4 regions of the Stenotrophomonas sp. YJH_SMC_21 genome follow, and region 3 is predicted to be linked to each of the others. Evidence: predicted binding sites of a transcription regulator. Region 3 holds the regulator's gene; each other region holds the start of a gene.
The links. The regulator FliA, encoded in region 3, starts transcription of late flagellar genes. The targets are predictions, from matches to a motif close to TAAAGTTTNNCNNNCNNNGGCCGATAA.

Region 1 (3,528 bases), on a different contig from region 3:
GCTGGCTGATCGAACGCGCCGCGCGCGGCCGCTAGCCAGCGGCACCGACCGGTTGCGTGCATGCGGTGCCCTGCATGCGGGGCATCACATGCAGAGCGTCATCCAACATCCAGTCGCAGGTTGCTTACGCCGCCTGCGCAGGCACGATGGGCATGCGCGCGCCCTGCTCCACCTTGAACACCGCCACCGACGTGGTCAGCGCATGCGCCTGTTCCTCCAGCGCGCGGCTGGCGGCGGTGGCTTCTTCCACCAGCGCAGCGTTCTGCTGGGTCACCTGGTCCATCTGCACCACCACCTGGTTGACCTGCTCGATACCGGCGGCCTGTTCCTTGCTGGCCGCTGCGATGTCGCTCATCAGCTGCGTGGTGCGCGAGCTGGCCTGGGCCACGCGGGCGATCGCGGCTTCCGATTCAACGGTCACCGCCAGGCCACTCTTCACCTTGGCAGCAGCGTCTTCGATCAGCTCCTTGATCTCCTTGGCGGCGACACCGGCACGCTGTGCGAGCGTACGTACCTCGCTGGCGACCACGGCAAAACCACGGCCCTGCTCACCTGCACGCGCGGCTTCAACCGCAGCATTCAGCGCCAGGATGTTGGTCTGGAACGCGATGCCGTCGATCACGGTGGAGATTTCCGAGATGCGTGCCGAGGACTGATCGATCTCACCCATCACCGACGCCATCTGCGCCATCGCCTGCTCGGTTTCGCGTACGGCGGCACCGGCGGCATGCGCTTCACTGTCGGCCTGACGAGCGAGCTCGGCATTCTGGCGCACAGTCGAGGTCAGTTCCTCCATCGATGCGGCGGCTTCTTCCAGGTTGGCGGCCTGCTGCTCGGTGCGGCGCGACAGGTCGTTGTTGCCGGCAGCCAGTTCCTGCGCCGCGTTGTTGATGCTGTCGGCGGCCACCTGGATGCCACGCACGATGCCGGTCAGCTGCGCGGTGGTGGTGTTGGCGTCGTCACGCATGCGGGCGAATACACCGTCGTACTCGCCGTCCATGCGTGCAGTCAGGTCGCCGTGCGAGATCGCACGCAGCACATCGGAGACATCAGCGATGCTGGCCTGCGAACTGGCCATCATGCCGTTGAGGTGCTCGACCATCGCCTTGAACTGGAACTGGAACGCAGCGGCGTCGCCACGCATGCTGAAATCACCGGCGCGCGCGGCCCGGGCCAGTGCGTCGATCTGCGCGTTGATCGCCATCAGGCTCTGCTTCACTGCGGCCAGAGTGCGGGTCAGCGTACCCTTCTCGCCCGGGTAGTCCGGCAGGTCGCGGCTGAGGTCACCGATGGCGTAACGCTGCATCACTTCAGCCATCAGCAGCTCCACCTGCACGTGCGATTCGACCAGGCTGTTGGTGGCCTGCACCATGCGGCCGAAATCGCCGGGGAAGGCGCTGGCGTCCATGCGGTAGCGGATCGCACCCGCCTCGTGCTGTTCGGCCATCTGCAGCTGTGCGCCGATCGCCGCCTGCACACTCTGGCGCACGCTGGCCATCGCCTCACCCAACTGGGTCAGTTCGTCACGGCCGCCGAGGCGGAACTCCTGATCCAGCTGGCCCCTGGACAAGCGCTCGGCCAGGTTCACCGCGCGGGCCAGCGGGCCGGTCAGGCTGCGCCCGATCATCACCGAGGCGGCGATGCCGACCAGCAGTGCAACGCCGCCCAGCACCAGCAACTGCAGCAGGCTACGCTCGCCCAGGCGGATTGCCTCGGCAGCAGCCTCACGGCTTTCCTTCTCCTCGAAGTCCACGCCATCGGACAGCGCCTTGTTCCAGCCGTTGGCGGCTTCCTGCACCGGGCCCAGGGTCAGCGCCACGGCGCCCGGGTAGTCGCCCTGCTCCATCAGTTCGCTGGTCTGCTTGTTGAGCGGACGCGCGATGGCACGCTTGGCGGCGATGGTTTCGGCAATGGCCTTGCCCTCGGCGTCGCTGGGCAGCGCCTGGTAGGCCGTCCAACTGGCCTCATAGCGCTTGACCAGATCGGCGATGCGCTGCTCATCATGGCCACGGTCATCGCCCTGGCGGATCAGCATCTCGCGGCGAACGACCATCATCTGGTTGTTGGCATCGAGCATCTGCGACAACAGGCGCACCTTGGCCACGCTGACATCGACCACCTGCTGCATCGCGCGCTTCTGCACGACACTGGCGGTGGCGCCGGTGGCCACCACGGCCGCAACCAACAGCAGCAACAGGCCAAAGCCCAGCCCAAGACGCCAGGCAACCCTGACATTCCTCAAGTAGTTCATCGGTACATCCAAAACGGGGGGATGTGGCGTTATCGGCGGCCCGCCAGGCAATCTTGATCGCCAACCGCCAACGGCGTGGGGCACCATTCACCTTGGTGAGCCCTTGGCCGGCGGCACCCGCGCGGGGACGGTGGCGCAACGACCCGACTGCTCATGCAGACGTCAGATCTCTTTCACGGCGGCTCGGCGCGGCCTGCAGGCAAGGTGGTGGCGTCATCTGCTGGAGTTCCCAATGCCATTACCCGTGTACCGATCCACCCTGCTCGCTCTCTCGCTGCTGGCATCGCCGGCGTTCGCGCAGGCACCGCCGCCTGGACTGCCCGCCCCCATCGCCGAGAAGGCCGGACCGGACACCGCAGCACGTTCCGCCCTGCATGCCCAGGTGCTGCTGGATCGCGCGAATTTCTCGCCCGGCCAGATCGACGGTGAAGTGGGCAGCAACCAGCGGCGCGCGGTGTCGGGTTTCCAGGCAGCGCACGGCCTGACCGTCACCGGTGAACTGGACGACGCGACCTGGCAGGCCCTGCAGGCTGATACGGTCACCCCCCTGGCCAGCTACACGCTGACCAGCGAGGATGTCGCCGGGCCGTTCCAGGCGGTGCCGAAGGGCCCCGCCGCACAGGCCAAACTGAAATCGCTGGGCTTCAACAACGTCGAAGAGTCGCTGGGCGAACGCTTCCACGCATCCCCTGAGCTGTTGAAGCTGCTCAATCCGGGCGTGGATCTGAGCAAGGCGGGCAACCGCATCCAGGTGCCCAATATCGCACCATCGCCGCTACCGAAGGCGGCCAAGGTGGTCGTCGACAAGTCCGATTCCAGCCTGCAGCTGCTGGATGCGCAAGGCAAGGTGATCGCTCAGGTGCCGGTTTCCTCCGGCAGCCAGCATGATCCGCTGCCGATCGGCGAATGGAAGATCCTGGGCGTGTATCGCGACCCGCCGTTCCACTACAACCCCAAGCTGTTCTGGGATGCGCGCAAGGGCGAAAAGAAGGCGACACTGCCGCCGGGCCCGAACAATCCAGTCGGCCGGGTCTGGATCGACCTGTCCAAGCCACACTACGGCCTGCATGGCACGCCCGAGCCCGGCCATGTCGGCAAGACCGAGTCACATGGTTGCGTGCGCATGACCAACTGGGATGCGCTGCGCGTGGCCGATGCGGTGGATACCTCCGTCCCCGTGGTGATGCAGGAGTGAGCCGATGCGTCTTTCGCAGCTGATCGTGCTGGGCGTGCTGCTGGGACTGGGGGCCGGCTGGTGGCTGCGCCGCGATGCAGGC
Region 2 (3,528 bases), on a different contig from region 3:
CCACCGACGGCGGCATCGACCAGCCCGGCGATGAAGGCGATGACCACCAGCCACCACAACTCAGGGGGAACCAGTTCCAGCACGGCGATCAATCGATATGGGGGCGCGACAGCATACGCCTGTCCTGCACTGGTTGACCGGTGCCCCGCGTGGATCCATCCGCACAACCCGGCGACAATGTCCGCATGAGCCGAAAACCCACCGATCCCTGCCCCTGCGGCCTTCCCGCCGAGTACGCCGCCTGCTGTGGCCGTTTCCATGCCGGTGAGGCCGCCCCCGATGCCGAGCGCCTGATGCGATCGCGTTACAGCGCCTATGTGCGGGGGCTGGCGGACTATCTGCGCCAGAGCTGGCATCCGGATACCCGTCCGGCCGAGTTGTCGCTGGATGATGCGCCCGGCCAGCGTACGCATTGGCTGGGCCTGACCGTGCACGAGCACACTGTCACCGGCGCCGACAGCGCCGAAGTGCGCTTCACCGCCCGCTACCGCGTGGGCGGCGGCAGCGCGGTGAAGATGGCCGAGCACAGCCGCTTCCTGCGCGTCGACGGCCGCTGGTACTACCTCGACGCGGTGTGAGCCTCAGCCGCCGCGTGCCGCCAGCACGCGCTGGCCGGCATGCGCGCGGACCTGGTTGCGGCCACCGTCCTTGGCTGCGTACAGCGCCTGGTCGGCGGCCTTGATCACTGCCGCTGGCCGCTCATCCACGCGGCTGTCTGCCAGCCCGATGCTCACCGTCACCTGCACCGTCTGCCCGCTTCCGCCGCGTCCGCGCTGCCGGCGCCCGGTTTCATCGTCGCGGCTGCGCGTGCTCCGGTCGCGCAGCTGCATGCGGGTGTCCTCGATGGTCTGCCGCAGCGCCTCGACTGCATCCACGCAGGCCGCTGCGGGACGATCCAGGAACACCACCGCGAACTCCTCGCCGCCATAGCGGAATGCCCGGCCACCATCGCCCACCCGGTCCAGGCGCGAGGCCACCAGGCGCAGCACATCGTCGCCGGTGTCGTGGCCGTGGGTGTCGTTGAACGACTTGAAGTGGTCCACGTCCACCATCGCGATGCTGTAGGTGCCGCGCGCCCGCTGCAGGGTCTCATTGAAGGCGCGGCGCCCCGGCAGGCCGGTCAGCTCATCGCGGAAGGCCATATGGAAGGACTCCTGCAGCATCGCGCCCAGCATCAGCAGCAGGGCCGCGCTGGCCAGTGCCGGCAGCAGCACCGGCTGCAGGAACACCCGTGGCAGCATCCACCACAGGCACAGCAGGGCCAGCAGCATCGCCGTGTGCAATGGGCGCGGATGCCGCCAGGCCTGCCAGCCCAGCGCGGCGGTTGCCAGAAGGAACAGCAGCGCTGGCAGCTGTGCCAGCGCGTTCCAGTCGGCCGGAATCCAGCTCCAGTGGCGGTTGGACAGCAGATCGTGCATGCCGCGCGGCTGCTGCGTGGCCAGCAGCAGGAAGATCAGCAGTGCCGTGCCGCTGGCGACGGAGCGCAACAGCAGGTCGTGGCGGCGCCGCCCGCGCTCGGGCCACAATGCCAGGCCCGCGAACAGCAAGGGCAACCAGGCCGAAATGGCATGGAAGCGCAGCGGTGTCAGCGACGTGACGTGGCCGCTGTGCAGGTAGCCGCCCACGTCCTGGTGCAGCAGCGCGAACATGACCGCCACCACCAGCAGCAGGCAGAGCGTACGCACCTGGTGGTAGAGCAGGGCAAGGCCGGCGCCGAGGCAGGCCAGCAGCCAGGGCAGGATGCGTTGGGCCGGGCTGGCAACGTCTTCGTTGCCCAGTGCTGCCCACAGCACCACGGCAACCAGCACGGCGGGCAGCACGAACAGGTAATGCGCAGGCTGGCGGAGCGGATGCAGGGGCAAGCAGGAATTCCAGCGCGGTGACGACGCGGCCGCAGCATTGCCGTTAGCGGCGTTCGCACCGGCTTCTTGAATGCGGGATGGTCACGCATGTGAACGCGTTGACGTCGAACGATGACATGGCACTCACCCTGTTGCGCAGATGCTGCCCGGATGGACAGCGTAGCCACCGCCGTCGCTGCCCCGCAGCGCGATCTCGCCCGCCAGTACGCATGTGTGCGGAACCGCAGCATGCAGCTGGCAGCCCCCCTCAGCGCCGAAGATGCCATGCTGCAGAGCATGGCCGATGCCAGCCCGAGCAAATGGCACCTGGCCCACACCACCTGGTTCTTCGAACGCTTCGTGCTGGCCGGCTTCCCACCTGCACCGGCGCATGACCCTGCCTGGGACTACCTGTTCAACAGCTACTACAAGAGCCTCGGCCCGGCGCATGCCCGGCCGCAGCGTGGGCTGCTGTCGCGGCCATCGCTGCAGCAGGTGCGCGACTACCGCCAGCAGGTCGATGCACAGGTGCAATCGCGGCTGGCGGCAGGCGACCTTGATGAGCAGGCACTGCAGCACCTGCAGTTGGGCCTGCAGCACGAACAGCAGCACCAGGAACTGCTGCTCACCGACATCAAGCACGCGTTCTGGTGCAATCCGTTGCAGCCGGCCTACCGCGAGGACCTGCAGCCTGCAACCAGCGCTGCCAGTGCGCAGGGCTGGATCGAGTCGCCCGAGCGCATCGTCACCATCGGCGCCGCAGCATGGCCGCAGCACACCGCCTTCGCCTACGACAACGAATCGCCGGCGCATCGCGTGCTGCTCCCCGCGCACGCACTGGCCGAGCGCCCCGTCAGCAATGCCGAGTACCGCGCCTTCATCGACGCCGGCGGCTACCGCGAACCGCGCTGGTGGCTCAGCGAAGGCTGGGCGCTGCGCGAAGCCGAGGGCTGGCAGCACCCGCTGTACTGGGATGACGCCCTGCAGCGCGAGTACACCCTGGGCGGTTGGCGCGAACTGGATCCGCATGCGCCGGTCTGCCACCTCAGCTACTACGAGGCCGATGCCTGCGCCCGCTGGGCCGGTGCGCGCCTGCCCAGCGAGTTCGAGTGGGAGGCTGCCGCCGCAACGCTGCCGCCTCGCGGTCATTTTGCCGATGACGATCGGCTGCACCCGCAGGCTGCAGGGGGCAGTGGACTGCGTCAGCTGTTCGGCGATGTATGGGAATGGACCCACAGCGCGTATGGCGCCTACCCGGGCTTCCGCCCTTTCGCCGGCAACCTCGGTGAATACAACGGCAAGTTCATGTGCGGGCAATGGGTGCTGCGCGGTGGCAGCTGCGCCACGCCGCCTGGCCACGTGCGTGCCAGCTACCGCAACTTCTTCATGCCCCCGGCGCGTTGGCAGTTCTCCGGGCTGCGCCTGGCCAGGGACCTCGCATGAGTACGGTGCACGACGCACTGCAGGCGCTGACCGATCTCACCCCCAGCCGCCAGCAGATCCTCACCGACGTGGTGGCCGGGTTGTCGCGCACGCCGCGCCAGCTGCCGTCCAAGTACTTCTACGATGCGCGCGGCTCGCGCCTGTTCGAGCAGATCACGCAGACCCCCGAGTACTACCCCACGCGCACCGAGCTGGCCCTGCTTTCACGGGTACTGCCGGACATCGCCCGAAGCGTCGGGCCGCA
Region 3 (3,528 bases):
CCACCGCGCTGGACCTGATGGACGAGTACGGTTTCGACGCCGGGCTGGCCCGCGACGTGGCCATGCAGATCCCGCTGGAGACAGAAGCCCATCGTGGCCGCGGCCTGATGCTGGGGCTGATCTCGCGCAAGCTGCCGATCGCCCCGGTCGACCCGCTGGAAGAAGGCGGCGTGATCGCCCTGGTGGGCCCGACCGGCGCCGGCAAGACCACCACCATCGCCAAGCTGGCCTCGCGCTTCGCCGAGAAGCATGCGCCGCGTGACGTCGCCCTGGTGACCACCGACACCACCCGCATCGGCGCCCGCGAGCAGCTGTACGGCTACGGCCGCCAGCTCGGCATCGCGGTGCACGAGGCCAACAGCGGCACCGACCTGGACCAGCTGCTGGAACGCCTGAAGGACTACAAGCTGGTGCTGATCGACACCGCCGGCCTGGGCCCGCGCGACCGCGCGCTGGCCGCGCAGCTGCAGTGGCTGCGCGCCGCCCGCCAGGTACGCACCCTGCTGGTGCTGCCGGCCAACACCAGCTTCGGCGACATGGACGAGGTGGTCCGCCGCTTCGGCGCCGCCAACCTGCAGGGCCTGGTGTTGAGCAAGCTGGACGAGACCGGCCGCTTCGGCAACGCCCTGTCAGTGGCCGTGGACCACGCCCTGCCGATCACCTGGGTGACCGATGGCCAGGATGTTCCGGAGGACCTGCACCGGGCCAGTGCGGCCAATCTCGTACTTCGCCTTGAAGATTTGCGCCGCGCGGCCGATATGCCCTGCAACCCGGAGTTGAACCATGCCGTCGCGTGAGTACGCCAAGCTGACCAAGACCTTCCCGCTGTCGGCCACCCGCAGCGAGCCGCTCGGCCCTGTGCGCACCATTGCCGTCACTGGCGGCAAGGGCGGCGTGGGCAAGACGAATGTGTCCGCCAACCTGGCGGTGGCACTGGCCGGCATGGGCAAGCGCACGCTGCTGCTGGACGCCGACCTGGGCCTGGCCAACATCGACGTGATCCTGGGGCTGAACCCGACCTTCACGCTGGCCGACCTGGTCGCCGGCCGCTGCTCGCTGGACGACGTCATCGTCGAAGGCCCGAACGGCGTGCTGGTGGTGCCGGCCGCGTCCGGCCGCCGGCACATGGCCGAGCTGGCCCCGGCAGAGCACGTCGGCCTGGTCAACGTGTTCTCCGAGCTGGAACGCGAACTGGACATCATGGTGGTGGACACCGCCGCAGGCATCACCGACGGCGTGCTGACCTTCTGCCAGGCCGCGCAGGACACCGTGGTGGTGGTCTGTGACGAGCCGGCCTCGATCACCGACGCCTACGCGCTGATCAAGGTGCTGTCGCGCGAACGCGGCGTGGACCGCATCCAGGTAGTGGCCAACATGGTGCGCGACCCCAACGAGGGCCGCGTGCTGTACGAAAAGCTGACCCGCGTCTGCGAGAAATTCCTCGCCGATGTCTCGCTGAACTACCTGGGCTGCGTGCCGCAGGACGACTGGCTGCGCCTGTCGGTGCAGCGCCAGCAGCCGGTGGTGAAGGCCTACCCGTCCAGCCCGGCCGCGCTGGCGATCACCGAGATCGCGCGTCGCACCGCACGCTGGCAGGCGCCGACCGAACCGCGTGGCGGCGTCGAGTTCTTCCTCGAGCGCATCCTCAAGCAGCGCGGGGTGGCCGCATGAAAGGCGCAGCCCAGTACAGGGAAGTCCAGCGCTCGGCGGCCAACGAGGTCATCGCCCAGCATTCGGACCTGGTGCGGCGCATCGCCCACCACCTGGCCGCGCGGTTGCCGGCCAGCGTTGAAGTGGACGACCTGATCCAGGCCGGCATGATGGGCCTGATAGAAGCGTCGCGCAGCTATGACGCCGACCAGGGCGCCTCGTTCGAGACCTATGCCTCGATCCGCATCCGCGGTTCGATGATCGACGAGATCCGCCGTGGCGACTGGGTGCCGCGCTCCGTGCACCGCCGTGCACGCGATGCCGCCGCCACCATTCGCCGCCTGGAACAGAGCAGCGGCCGCGCCGCCAGCGCCACCGAAGTGGCCGCCGCGATGGAGATGCCGCTGCCCGAATACCTGCGGTTGATGGAAGACGCCGCACGTGGCCAGGTGCTGAGCCTGGAGTCGCGCATCGAGGACCAGGGCGAGCTGGACACCGTCGCCCAGGGCGGCCCGACCCCGCAGCAGGTGCTGGAGCGTGGTGAGTTCGGCCGCGAGCTGGGCAAGGCCATCGGCCACCTGCCCGAGCGCGAACAGCTGGTGCTCTCGCTCTACTACGAGCAGGAACTGAACCTGAAGGAGATCGGCGCGGTGCTCGGCGTGAGCGAGTCGCGCGTCTGCCAGATCCACGGCCAGGCGGTGCTGCGCCTGCGTGGCCGGCTCAAGATTTTCGAGGCGGCGGACGCCGGCCTGGAAGAATGAACATGCCCGAGGCGGCTGCCCCCGGCCGCCCGGAATGAACAACAAAGGAACTCTGCTTTGAACAAGAACATGCGCATCCTGATCGTCGATGACTTCTCGACCATGCGTCGGATCGTCAAGAACCTGCTGGGCGATCTGGGCTTCACCAATACCGCCGAAGCCGAGGACGGGCATGCCGCGCTGTCGCTGCTGCAGAGCCAGCCGTTCGATTTCGTGGTCACCGACTGGAACATGCCGGTGATGACCGGCATCGAGCTGCTGAAGGCGATCCGTGCCGATGCCAAGCTGAAGACCCTGCCAGTGCTGATGGTCACCGCCGAAGCCAAGCGCGAACAGATCATCGAAGCCGCCCAGAACGGCGTGAACGGCTACATCATCAAGCCGTTCACTGCGCAGACGCTGGAAGAGAAGCTCGGCAAGATCTTCGAACGCCTGGCGGCCAGCGCCTGATGGATACCACGGTCGACAAGAGCGCCCTCGCCCTGCGCCTGCAGGAAGCCCTGGACGCACTCGAGTCCGGTGACGAGGCCGCCTGGCGGCAGCGCATCGACGGACTGGTCGCGCTGCGAACGCAGCCGATGATGAGCGGCCTCTCGCGGCTGGCCCGCGAGCTGGGGCAGGCACTGGGTGAGCTGCCGACCGTGCCCAGCGAGGCCGGTGAGCTGGACGACGCCTGCGCACGCCTGGACCACGTGGTGGCCATGACCGAACAGGCCACGCACCGTACCCTGGACCTGGCCGAGGAATGCCGCAGCCTGACCGAACAGCTGCGTGCTGAAGGCCTGCAGCCGGGCCAGGACGCGCAGCTCGAGCGCATCCGCCACAACCTGACCGAGATCGCCCTGACCCAGAGCTACCAGGACCTGACCGGGCAGATCATCCGTCGCGTGGTCGGCATCGTCCGCCGCGTGCACGAGGGCTTCGGCGCACTCGGCCTGCCGCCGGAACAGCATCGCACCGACCCGGAACTGGCCGGGCCGGCACTGAAGGGACTGGACCGCCACGCGGTCTCGCAGAACGACGCCGACGACCTGTTGTCGGATCTGGGGCTGTAAGCATGAGCGCGGTATCCGACGACATCACTGCCGATTTCATCATCGAGGCACAGGAAATCCTG
Region 4 (3,528 bases), on a different contig from region 3:
GTCCTTTGATCTGCTTGGCCGCTTCGGCACTGCGCTGGGCCAGCAGGCGCACTTCCGCAGCCACCACGGCGAAGCTGCGGCCCTGCTCACCTGCACGCGCGGCTTCCACCGCGGCATTCAGCGCGAGGATGTTGGTCTGGAAAGCGATGCCATCGATCAGCTGGGTGATGTCGCCGATCCGCCGCGACGCCTCGCTGATGCCATGCATGGTCGCGACCACCTGGCCGACGGCCTCGCCACCGCGCTGGGCCACCGCGGCCGCCCCCTGCACCAGGGCATCGGCGCGGCCCGCGGCATCGGCATTGCGGCCAACGGTGTCGGTCAACTCGTGCATCGACGCTGCCGTCTCTTCCAGGTTGGCCGCCTGCTGTTCGGTACGCTGCGACAGATCATGGTGCCCGGCAACGATCTCACCAACGCCGGTGTCGAGGCTGGACGTCGCCTGCTGGATGCGGGTGACGATGCGGCCCAGTTGCGCGACCGTGGCGTTGGCATCGTCGCGCATTCGTGCGAACACGCCCTGCAGCTCACCTTCCATGCGCACGCTGAGGTCACCACGGGCCAGCGCCGCCAGAAGCGCCTGCAGATCGCCGAGGTTGGTCTCGAAGGTCGCCAGCAGGCGGTTGATGCTGGTCGACAACGTGCGCACGAAGCCCTGTTTTCCCTCCAGCGCGATGCGGCCGTGCAGGTCGCCATGTGCGGCGGCGTCGACCAGTGCTGCCACTTCGGTTTCCAGCAGCGTTTCCAGCGCGCGGCTGCGCCACTCCACTGCCACGCCGAGGAAATGCCCTTCGTCGGTGATGGCATTGGCGATCAACTGGTAGCGGACGCCGGCATGACCGATCTCGCGCTCCTCGCGCTGGCGCACGCCAGCCAGGCTGGCCAGTGCCGGATGCAGGCGTACCGCATCGCTCCCCACCAGATCTTCAAGCCGGAGTGCAAGCTGCTCCAGCAGCGCCGGATTGGCGTACGCCACCAGGCCTTCGGCATCGATCACCATCAAGCCGGCCTGTGCGCTGTCCAATGCCTGGCGCACGCGGGTGTTGCCGCGGGCCACCGCACGCTCGGTCTCGATGCGCGCGCGCAGGCGCTGCTGCATGTCGACCAGGCGCTGGGCCAGCTGGCCGATTTCATCGTTGGCGTTGTAGACGCGCAGGGTGGTGTCGAGGCGGTCGTCGGCGATGTCGCTGGCGAAACGCAGGGTGTCCTGGATCGGCTGGCGCACCGCACGCAGCACCAGCACCAGGCTGGTGATCAGCACGCCGGCCACCAGCAGCAGGGTCAGTGCGAACACCACGCTCATGGTGCGCGCGCCGGCCTGCTGGCGTGCCTGCGCCCTGGCCAGCGCCGCCACCTGTGCCTGCTGGAATGCGGCCAACGCCGGCGCTACGCCCGTGGCGGTATCCAGCAGCGACTGCGCTTCCACATCCAGGCCGACGCGGGCAGCGGTATACCCCAGCAGTGCGGCCTGATACGCCTCCATCCCGGTGCGCAGGGTGTCCTGCACATCCGCAGGCAGGCCCGCCAGCGCGAGGTCGAACGGCAGCTTCTCCTCGCTGGCGCGGTCGGCGTGGGTGGAATCACCGTCGAGCAGCAGCAGTGCCTCCTGCCTTCGCATCTTCTGCAGGGACAGCGCCAGCGCGGGCCGCTGCTGCACATCCACCTGCGCCTGCAGGGTGTCGGCTGCCTGCTGCAGCTGCGCGGCGAGGCCGGCATCACCACGGCCCATCTCGTCGACCCGTTCGAACAGGGCGGCCACACCCTGCGAGAACGCGTCGGCGGCTTCGGTCAGCGCCTGCAGGGCCTTGCGCCGGCCCGCATCCATCGGCATCGCGCGCAGCGCCTGCAGATCGGTCTGCAACGCCTTCTGCGTGGCCAACAGCTGCGCGCGGTCGGCATCATCGAAACTGCGTGCATACTGGGTCTGCAGGCGACGCGCTTCGGCCACCCGCGTGGACAGGCTGGCAGCCAGATCGCTGCCGCGCTGGTAGCTGGCCTGGCTGCGCGCAGCCAGTGCGTTGGCATGGCCAGTCCAGGCGTAGACAGCAGCGATCGCCACCAGGCCCAGGCCGCAGATCCACAGTGTGGCCTTGAGCTTGTTGGCCACGCTGAGCCGATGTGGCTGCAGCCAGCGCAGCAGCCCGGGGGACGCCGAGTGCAACGCAGCAAGGCGCGTGCGCAGGGACCGGAGGTGGGGGACAACGGCCGACATGACAGACTCCAGGCGGAAAGACGCACCTGTATCGGCCTGACTCAGGACAACTTTAGCGCTTTCTTCGTCTGCGTCCCCCCATCGCTGGTGGACGCGGCCTTTGTACCGGGTGCAGGCGACGGAGGCATGACACGGCCACCGCGCTTGACCTCAACCCCGGTTTGGGGAACACAGTGGACGCCCCTCCCCCGCCCGGTGTCTCCATGACGACGCTCGATGTCCCCCGCTACCTGCAGCGCCTGCAGCTGGATGCACCGCCACCGCGGACCCTGGCCGGCCTGACCCTGCTGCAGCAGCGCCACAACGCACTGCTGCCCTTCGAGACCCTCAGCTGCCTGCTGCGCGATGCGGTGCCGATCGACCTGGACAGCGTGCAGCGCAAGCTGCTCGACGAGCGCCGCGGTGGTTACTGCTTCGAACTCAATGGCGGGTTGCTGGCGCTGCTGCAGGCATTGGGCTTCGATGCGCAGCCATTGAGCGCGCGGGTACTGCTGGCCGCCCAGGACGGCGAACTGACCCCGCGTACCCACCTGCTGCTGCGCGTGAACGTAGACAGCGACGATTGGCTGGTGGATGCCGGTTTCGGCAGCCTGACCCCGACCGTGCCGCTGCGCCTGCATGATCCGCAGCCGCAGGCCACGCCGCACGAACGCTATCTGCTGCAGCGCCTGCCCGACGAGGGTGATTTCGTGCTGTCGGCCGAGTCCAACGATGGTTGGCGGGCGATGTATCGGTTCGACCTGCAGGCGCCGGCACCGATCGACAACGTGGTGGGCAACTGGTACGTGTGCACCCATCCCGATTCCAGTTTCCCCGGGCAGCTGCGCGCGTCGCTGACCGGGCCGGACTGGCGCCGCACCATCGGCAGCGGCAACTACACCGAGTATCGCCCCGGGCAGGCACCGGACAAGCGCCCGCTGCATGATGTGGGTGATGTGCGTGCCGTGCTGCAACAGCGCTTCGGCATGCAGCTACCGGACGACCCGCGACTGGACCCGGCCATCAATGACTGGCTGCAGCGCTCGCGCGCCGCGACCTTGTAGGGCCGAGCCCATGCTCGGCTGAGCTGGAGCGGCTGGGCCAACAGCAGCCGAGCGTGGTCTCGGCTCTACAGAGCAGCGCGCGCCTGCAGCGCAATGCGATTGCCTTCGCTGTCGCGGATCTCGGCCACGCGCCAGTCGCCCGCATCGGCGGGTCCGAAGCACAGCTCGGCGCCCGCTTGCAGTGCTCGCTCCAGGCTCGCATCCAGGTCATCGACGCCGATGTAGACGCGCGCCCCCTGTTCGGAAGGCCGGTAGTCCGCGCCGAGCACCAGC

Region 1: AC5P67_RS18610 (methyl-accepting chemotaxis protein) is a predicted target of FliA. The motif match lies at 2,281-2,307, and genes of this name have one in related genera.
Region 2: AC5P67_RS16875 (GGDEF domain-containing protein) is a predicted target of FliA. The motif match lies at 1,906-1,932, and genes of this name have one in related genera.
Region 4: AC5P67_RS01890 (methyl-accepting chemotaxis protein) is a predicted target of FliA. The motif match lies at 2,241-2,267, and genes of this name have one in related genera.

Annotation. Positions count from the first base shown of each region.
Region 1 is NZ_JCAFSU010000020.1:24,479-28,006, forward strand. It holds gene AC5P67_RS18605 (hypothetical protein) at 1-35, shown strand, start outside; gene AC5P67_RS18610 (methyl-accepting chemotaxis protein) at 125-2,251, opposite strand; gene AC5P67_RS18615 (L,D-transpeptidase family protein) at 2,484-3,446, shown strand; gene AC5P67_RS18620 (M23 family metallopeptidase) at 3,451-3,528, shown strand, end outside.
Region 2 is NZ_JCAFSU010000015.1:99,439-102,966, forward strand. It holds gene AC5P67_RS16865 (sulfite exporter TauE/SafE family protein) at 1-83, opposite strand, end outside; gene AC5P67_RS16870 (YchJ family protein) at 186-578, shown strand; gene AC5P67_RS16875 (GGDEF domain-containing protein) at 582-1,862, opposite strand; gene egtB (ergothioneine biosynthesis protein EgtB) at 2,013-3,284, shown strand; gene egtD (L-histidine N(alpha)-methyltransferase) at 3,281-3,528, shown strand, end outside.
Region 3 is NZ_JCAFSU010000024.1:10,580-14,107, reverse strand. It holds gene flhF (flagellar biosynthesis GTPase FlhF) at 1-797, shown strand, start outside; gene AC5P67_RS19605 (MinD/ParA family ATP-binding protein) at 784-1,671, shown strand; gene AC5P67_RS19600 (RNA polymerase sigma factor FliA) at 1,668-2,411, shown strand; gene cheY (chemotaxis response regulator CheY) at 2,469-2,861, shown strand; gene AC5P67_RS19590 (protein phosphatase CheZ) at 2,861-3,466, shown strand; gene AC5P67_RS19585 (chemotaxis protein CheA) at 3,469-3,528, shown strand, end outside.
Region 4 is NZ_JCAFSU010000001.1:421,671-425,198, forward strand. It holds gene AC5P67_RS01890 (methyl-accepting chemotaxis protein) at 1-2,212, opposite strand, end outside; gene AC5P67_RS01895 (arylamine N-acetyltransferase family protein) at 2,416-3,255, shown strand; gene AC5P67_RS01900 (VOC family protein) at 3,321-3,528, opposite strand, start outside.